Regions from separate parts of the Mesorhizobium sp. RCAM 06353 genome, predicted to be linked through region 2. Evidence: predicted binding sites of a transcription regulator. Region 2 holds the regulator's gene; the other holds the start of a gene.
The links. Region 2 encodes PhoB, which activates phosphate uptake and scavenging genes when phosphate is short. Its sites were predicted from a motif close to TGTCATNNANCTGTCAT; they were not measured.
Positions count from the first base shown of each region.

Region 1: olsB (l-ornithine N(alpha)-acyltransferase) is a predicted target of PhoB. The motif match lies at 2,255-2,271, and genes of this name have one in related genera.

Region 1 is NZ_CM185031.1:2,325,489-2,330,872, reverse strand. It holds gene AC56QX_RS11025 (ATP-binding protein) at 1-2,048, shown strand, start outside; gene olsB (l-ornithine N(alpha)-acyltransferase) at 2,335-3,210, shown strand; gene AC56QX_RS11015 (trimeric intracellular cation channel family protein) at 3,286-3,918, opposite strand; gene grpE (nucleotide exchange factor GrpE) at 4,028-4,660, opposite strand; gene AC56QX_RS11005 (hypothetical protein) at 4,897-5,097, shown strand; gene AC56QX_RS11000 (fatty acid desaturase) at 5,227-5,384, shown strand, end outside.
Region 2 is NZ_CM185031.1:1,948,939-1,954,322, reverse strand. It holds gene xylF (D-xylose ABC transporter substrate-binding protein) at 1-630, opposite strand, end outside; gene AC56QX_RS09195 (ROK family protein) at 902-2,152, shown strand; gene phoB (phosphate regulon transcriptional regulator PhoB) at 2,165-2,854, opposite strand; gene phoU (phosphate signaling complex protein PhoU) at 2,874-3,581, opposite strand; gene pstB (phosphate ABC transporter ATP-binding protein PstB) at 3,607-4,410, opposite strand; gene pstA (phosphate ABC transporter permease PstA) at 4,407-5,258, opposite strand; gene pstC (phosphate ABC transporter permease subunit PstC) at 5,262-5,384, opposite strand, start outside.

The DNA of each region.
Region 1 (5,384 bases), 380 kb from region 2:
GCCTCGGAATGCATCTGCATGCCAGACGCAGCGTCCACCGCACCGTGGTGCTGCTGGACGAGACCACCGCCCGCAGCCGCGCCGAGATCGAGACGCTCGCCGACCGCATGTGGGAAATGCAGGAAAGCGAGGAGCGCTTTCGCGGCCTCATCGACGCGCTTGGTGATCTCGTCATCCACCGCGACCGCGACGGCTACATCGTCTATGCCAACAAGGTGTTCGCCGATCTGGTCGAAACCGATCAGCGCGACCTTGCCGGCAAGACCCTTGCCGAACTTGGCATCGAGGTCGGCATCGTGCCCGACGCCGCCTTTTCCGACCATGAGTGCCTGAGTTCCACCGACGTCGCCATCCGCACGCCGAGCGGCCCGCGCTGGTTCTCCTGGATCGAACTGTCGGTGCGCGACAAGGATAGCGGCGCGGTTTCGCATCGCGCTATCGCCCGCGATATCACGGCCCGCAAGCGCGCTGAATCCTCCCTGATCACCGCGCGCGAGCGGGCCGAGTACGCAAGCCAGGCCAAGTCGCGCTTCCTCGCCACCGTCAGCCATGAAATCCGCACGCCGATGAACGGCATCATGGGCATGGCCAGGCTCTTGGCCGACACCAGCCTGTCGCCGGAACAGCAAACCTATGTCGGCGCCGTCTCGACCTCGGCCAGCGCCCTGCTCGCCCTGATCGAGGACCTGCTCGACTATTCCAAGATCGAGGCCGGCCGCTTCGATCCGGAGCCGCAGCCGATGTCGGTGCGCGAGATTGCCGACAACATCATCGAATTGCTGGCCGCGCGCGCCTTCGCCAAGGATATCGGCCTCGGCTGCCACGTCGAACCGGATGTACCGCAACTGATCACCGCCGATCCGGGCCGGGTCAGGCAGGTGCTGCTCAACCTCATCGGCAACGCCATCAAGTTCACCGACAGCGGCGGCGTGCTGGTCAGCATCGCGCGCGCCCGCACCGAGAGCAGCGACCGCATCTGCTTCACCATCACCGACACCGGTCCCGGCCTGCGCGACGAGGACATGGAGCGGATTTTCGAAGAGTTCGAGCAGGCCGACGGCACCTCGACGCGCGCGCATGGCGGGGCGGGGCTGGGACTTGCCATCTCCAGGCGCCTAGTGGCTGCCATGGGCGGCACGATTTCGGTCTCCAGCCGGCTTGGCCAAGGGTCGGAATTCGTCTTCGAAATCCCGGCCACGGAGGCCACGGAGGCGCCGCAGGGCCGGCAGAACGTGCTTGCGGGCAGACGCGCGGTGATCCTGTCCAGGAACGCCGTCGAGGCCGACGCCATCGCCCGCACCATCCGTGCCAATGGCGGCACAGCCGGTATCGCCACCACCGTGGCGCAGGCCGCCCCCCTGGCCGAGGGCTGCGACGCGCTGCTGGTCGACGCGGCCATGGAAGAGAGTGACGGGAGGCTGCTCAAGCGGTTGCGACAAAGCGGCTTTTCCGATTGCGAAGCCATCACGCTGATCGCGCCGACCGACCGCGGCATGCTTGGCGAGTTCCGTGCCAGCGGCTACGCGACCTTCCTGGCCCGACCGGTGCGTGGGGGGACACTTTTGCGTGTCCTTTTAACCAGCCATGCGCCGGCCCTTGCCCAGCCGCAGCCGGAAAAGCGCCGCACTCCGACACTTCGCGCCTCAAGCGACCGGCAGCAGGGCCTGTCCGTGCTGATCGCCGAAGACAACGACATCAATGCCATGCTGGCTCGCGCCACGCTGTTGAAGGCCGGGCACCGCGTCAAGGTGGTTGGCAATGGCAAGGCCGCCGTCGAGGCCGTCACCAGCGCCGGGCACAAGCACCGCTTCGACGTGGTGCTGATGGACCTGCATATGCCGGTCATGGACGGGTTGGACGCCATTGCCGCGATCCGCCGCCATGAAGAGGAAACATCGGCGGCGCCCGTGCCGATCATGGTGCTGTCGGCCGACAGCCAGGAAAAAACCCGCCATACGGTGCTCGCCCACGGCGCCAGCGGCTTCGTCACCAAGCCGCTCGACCCCGATGCGCTTGTCAGCGCCGTCGAGGGCCAGGTCGCGGCCTGAGCAGCTTTTTTCCGGCGCGCGGCTAGTGCATTTCAAGTGAAAGTGACTCCGCCTTTGCGACGACGACATGCATGAAAACAAGGACCTGGCGCGCGTTGCCTGGGTTCGTGCAAACGCGACGCGCTTCAGATTTCCGCACCTAACGTAGCCGGTTGACCGTTTTCGCCAGCCGACGAAGTATTGCCCGCGACGCCGTATCACGGTACTGTCACAATCCTGTTGCACCTACACCGTATCCCCGTGCCAAGAGGGATGGCTCGAAGGAGAATCACTCGTGCATACAGTTATGCCGGAATGTGACACTCGGCCAAACGCCAGCAGCGCCTTGCTTGCCGGAGGTAACGTCGATTCCATCATAAAAGGCGCAGCACTCGGCCGTATCGGCAATCTCGAAGTGCGGCTCGCCCGCAACGAGGCCGAGATCGCGGCCGCGCAGGAAGTGCGCTACCGCGTATTTTACGACGAGCTTGGCGCCAGGAAGGACCTGTTCCAGGCGCAGGACCGTCGCGACGCCGATCGGTTCGATCCGCTCTGCGATCATCTTCTGGTGCTGGATACGACGCTTTCCGGCCCCGAACATCGCCGTATCGTCGGTACCTATCGCCTGCTGCGGCAAGAAATCGCGGCCACCGCCGGCGGTTTCTATTCCGAAGGCGAGTTCGAGCTGACCAAGCTCATCGCCCGTCACCCCGGCCAGCGTTTTCTCGAACTCGGCCGCTCCTGCGTTTTGCCGCAATACCGCTCGAAGCGCACCATCGAGGCGCTGTGGCAAGGCATCTGGGCCTATATCAACCACTACGAAATCGGCGTGATGACCGGCTGCGCCTCTTTCCACGGCACCGTGCCGGCCGCTCACGCGGAGGCACTCACCTATCTTGCCCATCACTGCCGTACCAATTCCGCCTGGGACGTGCGCGCGGTTTCCGATCGGTACTGCTCCATGGATCTGATGCCGATCGAGGCGGTCAACGCCAAGGCGGCGATCGCGGCGATGCCGCCTCTGGTCAAGGGCTATCTGAGGGTCGGCGCCCGCATTGGCGACGGCTGCGTCATCGACCGCGAATTCTCGACCGTCGACGTCTTCGTGGTGATGCCGGTCAAGGAGATCGGCGCCCGCTACGTCAACTACTATGGCGGGGAAGCGCAGCGTTTCGCCGCCTGACGCCAGCGAATAGCGAATAGCGAGTGCTGTGCCGCAATTCTGCGGACTGTCATCCCTATTCGCTACTCACTTTCTTCACGGAATATCCTCCGGCCTTCGTCCCGGCCGGCTCTTGTAGGACGGAAACGACCAGCCGAAACGCAGCGCGCCGCCGCGCACGGCGAGCGCCACGACGAAGCCGGCCAACCCCGAGACGATCTGCGGCAATCCGGCGACGTCACCCAGCGTGAAGATCGCGGCGCCCGCCAGAGCGGCCGTCACATAGATCTCCGGCCTCAGCAGCACCGATGGCTCGCCGGCCAGCAGATCGCGCAATATGCCGCCGAAGGTCGCGGTCAGCATGCCGGTGATGATCGAAACCACCGGCGAACCGGTGATTGCCAGCCCCTTCGCCGCGCCCATCACTGAAAAGGCGGCGAGCCCGATGGCGTCGAGCCACAGCAGCAGCTTGTAGCGGGATTCGACGCGGTGCGCGGTGAAGAAGACCAGAACCGCCACGACAGCGCAGATCAGCACATAGTCGCGGTTTCCCACCCAGAAGACCGGCACATTGAGGATAAGGTCGCGAAACGTGCCGCCGCCAATGCCGGTGACGCTGGCCAGGAACAGGAACCCGATAATGTCGAGCTGCTTGCGCGACGCAGCCAACGCCCCGGTCGCCGCAAAAACGGCGACGCCGGCATAATCGAGAAGGGCGATGGGATGCATGGAAGGCCAGGGCAGTAAGGGAATAGGGCAGTAAGGCAGTATGTTTAACACGAAGCGGGAGAGTTGGGACGCCCCCTCTCCTCCTACTGCCCTGCTGCCTAATCCCTAACTACGCATCCCTCTCCGCCTCGTCATTCACCGGCCCCGGCTCGACCGGCGCCTCGGCGGTGAACTTCGGGCCGCCCTTGGCGACGCCAACCATCGCCGGGCGCAGCACCCGCTCGCCGATCGAATAGCCCGGCTGCACGACCTGAACCACCGTGTTGGCCGGGACATCGGGATTGGGCACTTCGAACATCGCCTGGTGGAAATTGGGATCGAACTTCTCGCCTTCGGGAGTAAGTTTCTTGACCCCGTGCCGTTCCAGCGCCGACAGCATGGCGCGCTCGGTCAAGTCGACGCCTTCGATCAGCGCCTTGAAGCCGGCGTCGCCCGACGCCTTGGCCTCGGCGGGTATAGCGTCCAGCGCCCGGCGCAGATTGTCCGACACCGACAGCATGTCGCGAGCGAAATTCGCAACCGCATAGGTGCGGGCATCGTGCACGTCGCGCGCGGTGCGGCGGCGCAGGTTCTCCATCTCGGCTGCGACGCGCAGCGCGCGGTCCTTTAGCTCTTCATTTTCCTTCAGCAGTCGCACAAGCGCTTCGTAGTCGCCGTCGATGCTGCCTTCCGTGCGCTCGGCATTGGCCTCGGCCGCCTCGACTTCACTGGGCGCGCGTTCGTCTTTTGCCTGGTCGCTCATCGCCGTTTCCCGTCATTTCGAATGGTATGGATTTTGTGCCCGATATCGAGGTTTGGCGGCCAAAAATCAAGGGGTAAGCCACCGGGAGGACCTTCGGAGGGCCTGAACGGACCTATGACACTCCTTCGATTTTAATTCAAATTTTACCGTACTTGCCGCCTTGGCTTGCCACAGAAGCGTGGTGCGGGAACCATTCCCTTACTGGAGGAGTTTCGGAACCGACAAAGGATTTTGAAATGATGACCCGCGACAAGGCTGAAAAAGGAGAAAAGCTCGCCACCGAAGTCAGGCGCCAGTTCGGCGCCGAGGCGATGACGCGCTTTCTGCGCACCTTGCCGGCTTTCCGTGCCGAAGCCGACATTCCCAATCGCTTCAGGGAGTTGCTTGACCATCTCGATCGGGCGGAGAGCAACAGCCTTGGCAGCGGGCGCCGATAGGTGGCGCCGGCCGGGCCATCCCGGCCTCCGGAGAACCAGCTCGGAATCGCCTGTCGCGCGACAATTACGCACAGTAATTTTGCGTGATGGTTGCCTTGCGGTGGCCACAACCCCCGCCTATGCTTCCTGATGAACATGATTTCCCCTGATGCGGCCGCCAACAGCAGGCGTGCCTGGCTAAAGATTCTGGCGCGCTACAAGAAGCCGGACCGGCGACGTAGCGCCATCGAACTCGCCATCACCCTCATTCCGTTCGCCACGCTCTGGGCACTATCCTCAGCGGCCTA
Region 2 (5,384 bases):
GTTGTCGTTGGCGGTCAGGAACTGCTCCATGTTCTTCTGAGCGTTGGCGGGCAGCCAGCCGTCCGTATAGGCCTCGCCGACATTCTTGATCTTGCCGCTGTCGATGGCCGCCTTGAGCACTTCCATCGAGCCCGAGAACAGGAAATCGGCATTCGGATCGGCACCCGAGCCCTTGATGAAGACATAGTTGCCTTCCGGCTTGGCCTTGAACACCGCAGCCGCCTGCAAGCGCCCGACTTCCTTGTTGTCGAAGGTCAGATAGAAGACGTCCTTGTTCTCGATCAGGCGGTCATAGCCGACGACCGGAATACCTTCGTCCAGCGCCTTCTGCACGGCCGGACCGATGGCCGAGGCGTCCTGCGCCAGGATGATCAGCGAATTGGCGCCCTGCGAAATCAGGCTTTCGACATCGGTAAGCTGCTTGCCGGGGTTGGACTGCGCATCGGCGGAGATGTACTTGTCGCCGGCGGCTTCGATCGCCTTCTTCATCGCGGCTTCGTCGGTCTTCCAGCGCTCTTCCTGGAAGTTGGACCACGAAACGCCGATGACCTTGTCCTTCGCCTGCGCGACCGACACGAGCGTCAGCGACATGGCGACACCCGCCAGGATGGCGGCTGTGAATCTCTTCATGATATTCCTCCCTGCGCCGCGTATGGCGCGACCAAACTGGCCCTAAGGCCGGCACAAAGGCTCTATTTTTTCGAGCCTCGAAAAAACACTGATGCAACACCGGAACGCTGTCAACAACGATTCTGATGGATTTTGATGTCCTCGCGAATTTTTTTCGAGCCTCGGAATAAATAAATGACAGGGCGGGCCGCTTCTGCCAGTATTTGACCGTGTCGCTGGCAGCGTTCGAGGGGCCGGAGGAACCGCGGCGACCGGGAGGATGTGGGAAAACATGTCGGTCGGAATCCGCCACGACGATCTGCGCCGGCGCAACCGCGCCATGGTGATTGCGGCCGTGCGCCGGGCCGGTCGGCCGTCGCGCACCGAGATTGCCGCGACCACCGGCCTCAGCCACTCGACCATATCGGCGATCTCTTCCGACCTGATCGGCGAAGGCATCCTGGCCGAAGGCAAGCCGAGCGAGGCCGGCGCGCTCAAACGCGGCCGGCCGCAGGTCGGCCTCGGCCTGAACCCCGAGGCCGCGGCTGTCATGACCGTGGTGCTGTCGCTGAATTTCCTCTCCGTCGCCGTCATCGACTATGCCGGCCAGGTCGTATCGGAAGAACAGCGCCGGCTGGACACGCTGACCATGTCGCGCGAAGCGCTGATCGGCGAATGCGTCGCCATCGTGCGGCGGCGCCTCGAGGATCCCGATATCGACGTGCGCAGCGTCGCCCGCATCGCGCTGGCGATCCAGGGCATCACCGACACCGCGGCCCGGGCGATGCTCTGGTCGCCGATCACGCCGCAGACCAACATCGCCTTCGCCGACATACTCGAGGCCGAGTTCGGCATCCCCGCCACCATGGAAAACGACTGCAACATGATGGCGGTGGCGCTGCGCTGGCGCGATCCCGAGCGCTACCGCGACGACTTCATCGCCATCCTTCTGTCGCACGGCATCGGCATGGGCCTGGTGCTGAAGGGCGAGCTGTTCACCGGCACCCATTCCTCGGGCGGCGAGTTCGGCCACATGATCCATCGGCCCGGCGGCGCGCTCTGCCGCTGCGGACGCCGCGGCTGCGTCGAGGCCTATGCCGGCAACTACGCCATCTGGCGTAACGCCAGGCAACTCAGTGAGGACACCGAGCCGGTCGCCGATGTCAGCGACGCGCAGATGCGGGCGCTCGCCGCCACGGCACGCGAACGAGACGGACCCGAGCGCGAAGCCTACCGCAAAGCCGGCGAGGCACTGGGCTACGGCCTCGGCAGCCTGTTCGCTCTGATCGATCCCGCACCCGTCGCCATGGTCGGCGTCAGCGCCGCCGCCTTCGACCTGATCGAGCCGGCATTGCGCGAGGCCATCGCCCAGACCGCCGGCGGCCAACACTCGAAATCGATTTCCTTCGACACCGAACCGAACGAACTTCCCCTCATCCGCGAAGGCTGCGCCATGCGCGCATTGACCTTCGTCGACCAGGAGATTTTCGCGCCAGGCGTGCAGGCGAAATCAGGCCTTGCCGCAAAGAAAAACGTAGCCTGAATCAGGTCGCGCTCAATCCTCGCGGATCGCGTAGCCCGCCCCACGAATGGTGCGGATAACGTCCGGCATGCGGCCATTGTTGACCGCCTTGCGCAGCCGGCCGACATGCACGTCCACCGTGCGCTCGTCGATATAGATCGTCTCGCCCCAGACATTGTCGAGCAGCTGGCTGCGCGAGAACACGCGGCCGGGATGGCGCATCATGAATTCAAGCAGGCGGAACTCGGTCGGGCCGAGCCGGATCTCGCTCTTCTTGCGATAGACCCGGTGCGATTCACGGTCGAGCACGATATCGCCGACCTTGAGCACGCTTGACAGAACTTCCGGCTTGGCGCGGCGCAGCAGCGCCTTGACGCGAGCCATGAATTCCGGCGTCGAGAACGGCTTGACCAGATAGTCGTCGGCGCCGGTCGAGAGCCCACGTACGCGGTCGCTTTCTTCGCCCCGCGCGGTCAGCATGATGATCGGCAGCCGCTCGGTCTCGGGCCGCATCCGCAGGCGCCGACAGAGTTCGATGCCGGACACCGCCGGCACCATCCAGTCGAGCACCAGAAGGTCGGGCACGTTCTCCTGCAGGCGGATTTCAGCCTCGTCGCCGCGCGGCACCACCTCCACCTGGTAGCCTTCGGATTCAAGATTGTAACGGAGCAGCACCCCCAGCGGCTCCTCATCCTCCACCACCATAATGCGTGGCGCGATCATTGATTGGTCACCTCTTGCGTCAGGCCGCGGGCGCCGACATCGCCGTCTCATCCTGCTTGGGACGATTGGCGGGCAACTGCGTGCCGGTCAGGACATAGTAGGCGTTTTCGGCGATGTTGGTCACGTGGTCGCCGATGCGTTCGAGATTCTTGGCGCAGAACAACAGATGCGTGCACGCCGTGATGTTGCGCGGATCTTCCATCATGTAAGTCAGCAGTTCGCGGAAGACGGAGGTGTATTTGACGTCGATGCGTTCGTCGTCGGCGCGCAGCTTCGCCAGTGCCGCGGCATCGCGCGCCGCATACTCTTCGATCACGCCCTGCACCTGGATCAGCACCAGCTGCGCCATGGCGTCGATGGAGTGCGACAGGTCGCGCGGCGTGGCGCTGAGACCGACGGTGCCGACGCGCTTGGCGATGTTCTTGGCAAGGTCGCCAATGCGCTCGAGGTCGCCGGCCATGCGGATCGAGCCGACGACATGGCGCAGATCATCGGCCATCGGCTGGCGCTTGGCGATCAGCGTGATGGCGCGGTCGTCGAGTTCGCGCTGGCGCGCGTCCATGATGGCATCGTCGGAGACCACACGCTGTGCCAGCGCGTTGTCGGAATTCAGCAGCGCCTTGGTGGCGCCGCCGACCATCGAGCCGGCGAGGTCGCCCATGTCGCTGATCAGCCTGCTGATCTGTCCGAGATCCTCATCGAAGGCTGCGACTGTGTGTTCGGCCATGATCCTGGTCCTCGTATGCGTGCGATCAGCCGAAGCGGCCGGTGATGTAGTCTTGCGTGCGCTTCTCGCGAGGCGACGTGAATATCTTCTCGGTTTTGTCGAACTCGACCAGTTCGCCCAGATACATGAAGGCGGTCTGCTTCGAGACGCGCGCCGCCTGCTGCATATTGTGGGTGACGATGACGATCGTGTAGTCGGCCTGCAGCTCGTCGATCAGCTCCTCGATCTTGGCGGTCGACAGCGGATCGAGCGCCGAGGCCGGCTCGTCGAGCAGGATGACTTCCGGCTTCACCGCCACCGTGCGGGCGATGCACAGCCGCTGCTGCTGGCCGCCTGACAGGCTGAGGCCGCTGGCATTGAGCTTGTCCTTGACCTCGTTCCACAGGGCTGCGCGCTTCAGCGCCTGCTCGACGCGGCCGTCCATCTCGGCCTTGCTGATCTTCTCATAGAGCCTGACGCCGAAGGCGATATTCTCATAGATCGACATCGGGAACGGCGTCGGCTTCTGGAACACCATGCCGATCTTGGTGCGCAGCAGGTTGAGATCCTGCGAACGGTCGAGAACGTTCTTGCCGTCGAGCAGCACCTGGCCCTCGGCGGTCTGCTTGGGATAGAGTTCATAGATGCGGTTGAAGACGCGCAGCAGCGTCGACTTTCCGCACCCCGACGGTCCGATGAAGGCGGTGACGCTGCGCTCGGGCAGCGACAGCGTGATATCCTTCAGCGCCTTCGACTGGCCATAATAGAAGTTGAGGTTCTTGACCTCGATCTTTACCTTGGCGGCTGCCTCGGCGGCGATCGTCATGTCTGGAGACAACATCTGGCTCATTTGTCCTCTCTGCGTCCGGTCAAGCTGCGCGCAAAGATGCTGAGCGCGAGAACCGTCAATGTGATGATGAGTGCACCAGTCCAGGCCAGTTGCTGCCATTCCTCGTAAGGGCTGAGAGCGAACTGGAAGATGGTCACAGGCAGGCTGGCCATTGGCGCGTTGAGATTGCTCGACCAGAACTGGTTGTTCAACGCCGTGAAAAGAAGGGGTGCCGTCTCGCCGGAGATGCGGGCGATGGCCAGCAATATGCCGGTGACAATGCCCGACAGCGCGGCGCGGTAGGCGACTGACTTGATGACCACCCAGCGCGGCGCGCCGATCGCGGTGCCGGCTTCGCGCAAGGCGTTGGGCACCAGGTTGAGCATGTCCTCGGTGGTGCGCACGACGACCGGGATGACCAGGATGGCAAGCGCGACGGCGCCGGCGATCGCCGAGAAATGCCCCATCGGCCGCACCATCAGCTCATAGACGAACAGGCCGATGATGATCGACGGCGCCGACAGAAGGATGTCGTTGATGAAGCGCACCACGGTGGTGAGTTTCGAGAAGCGGCCATATTCGGCCATGTATGTGCCGGCCAGAACACCGATCGGTGTGCCGACGATGATGCCGATGATGGTCATCACGATGCTGCCGTAGATGGCGTTGAGCAGACCGCCGGCATCTCCGGGCGGCGGCGTCATTTCCGTGAAGACCGCAAGATTGACACCGGAAAGGCCCTTGTAGAGCAGGGCGCCGAGGATGAGCGCCAGCCAGACAAGGCCGATTCCGGCGGCGACGACGCACAGCGTCATCATCACCCCATTCTTGCGCTTGCGGCTCTGGTGAAGCGACGTGGCTGTCGACATCGGTCAGGCTCCGGTGCGGGCGTCGATGCGCATCAGCATGTAGCGTGCGATGGCAAGGATCAGGAAAGTGATGACGAACAGGATCAGGCCGAGCGCCACCAGCGAAGAGGTGTAGAGATCGCCGAC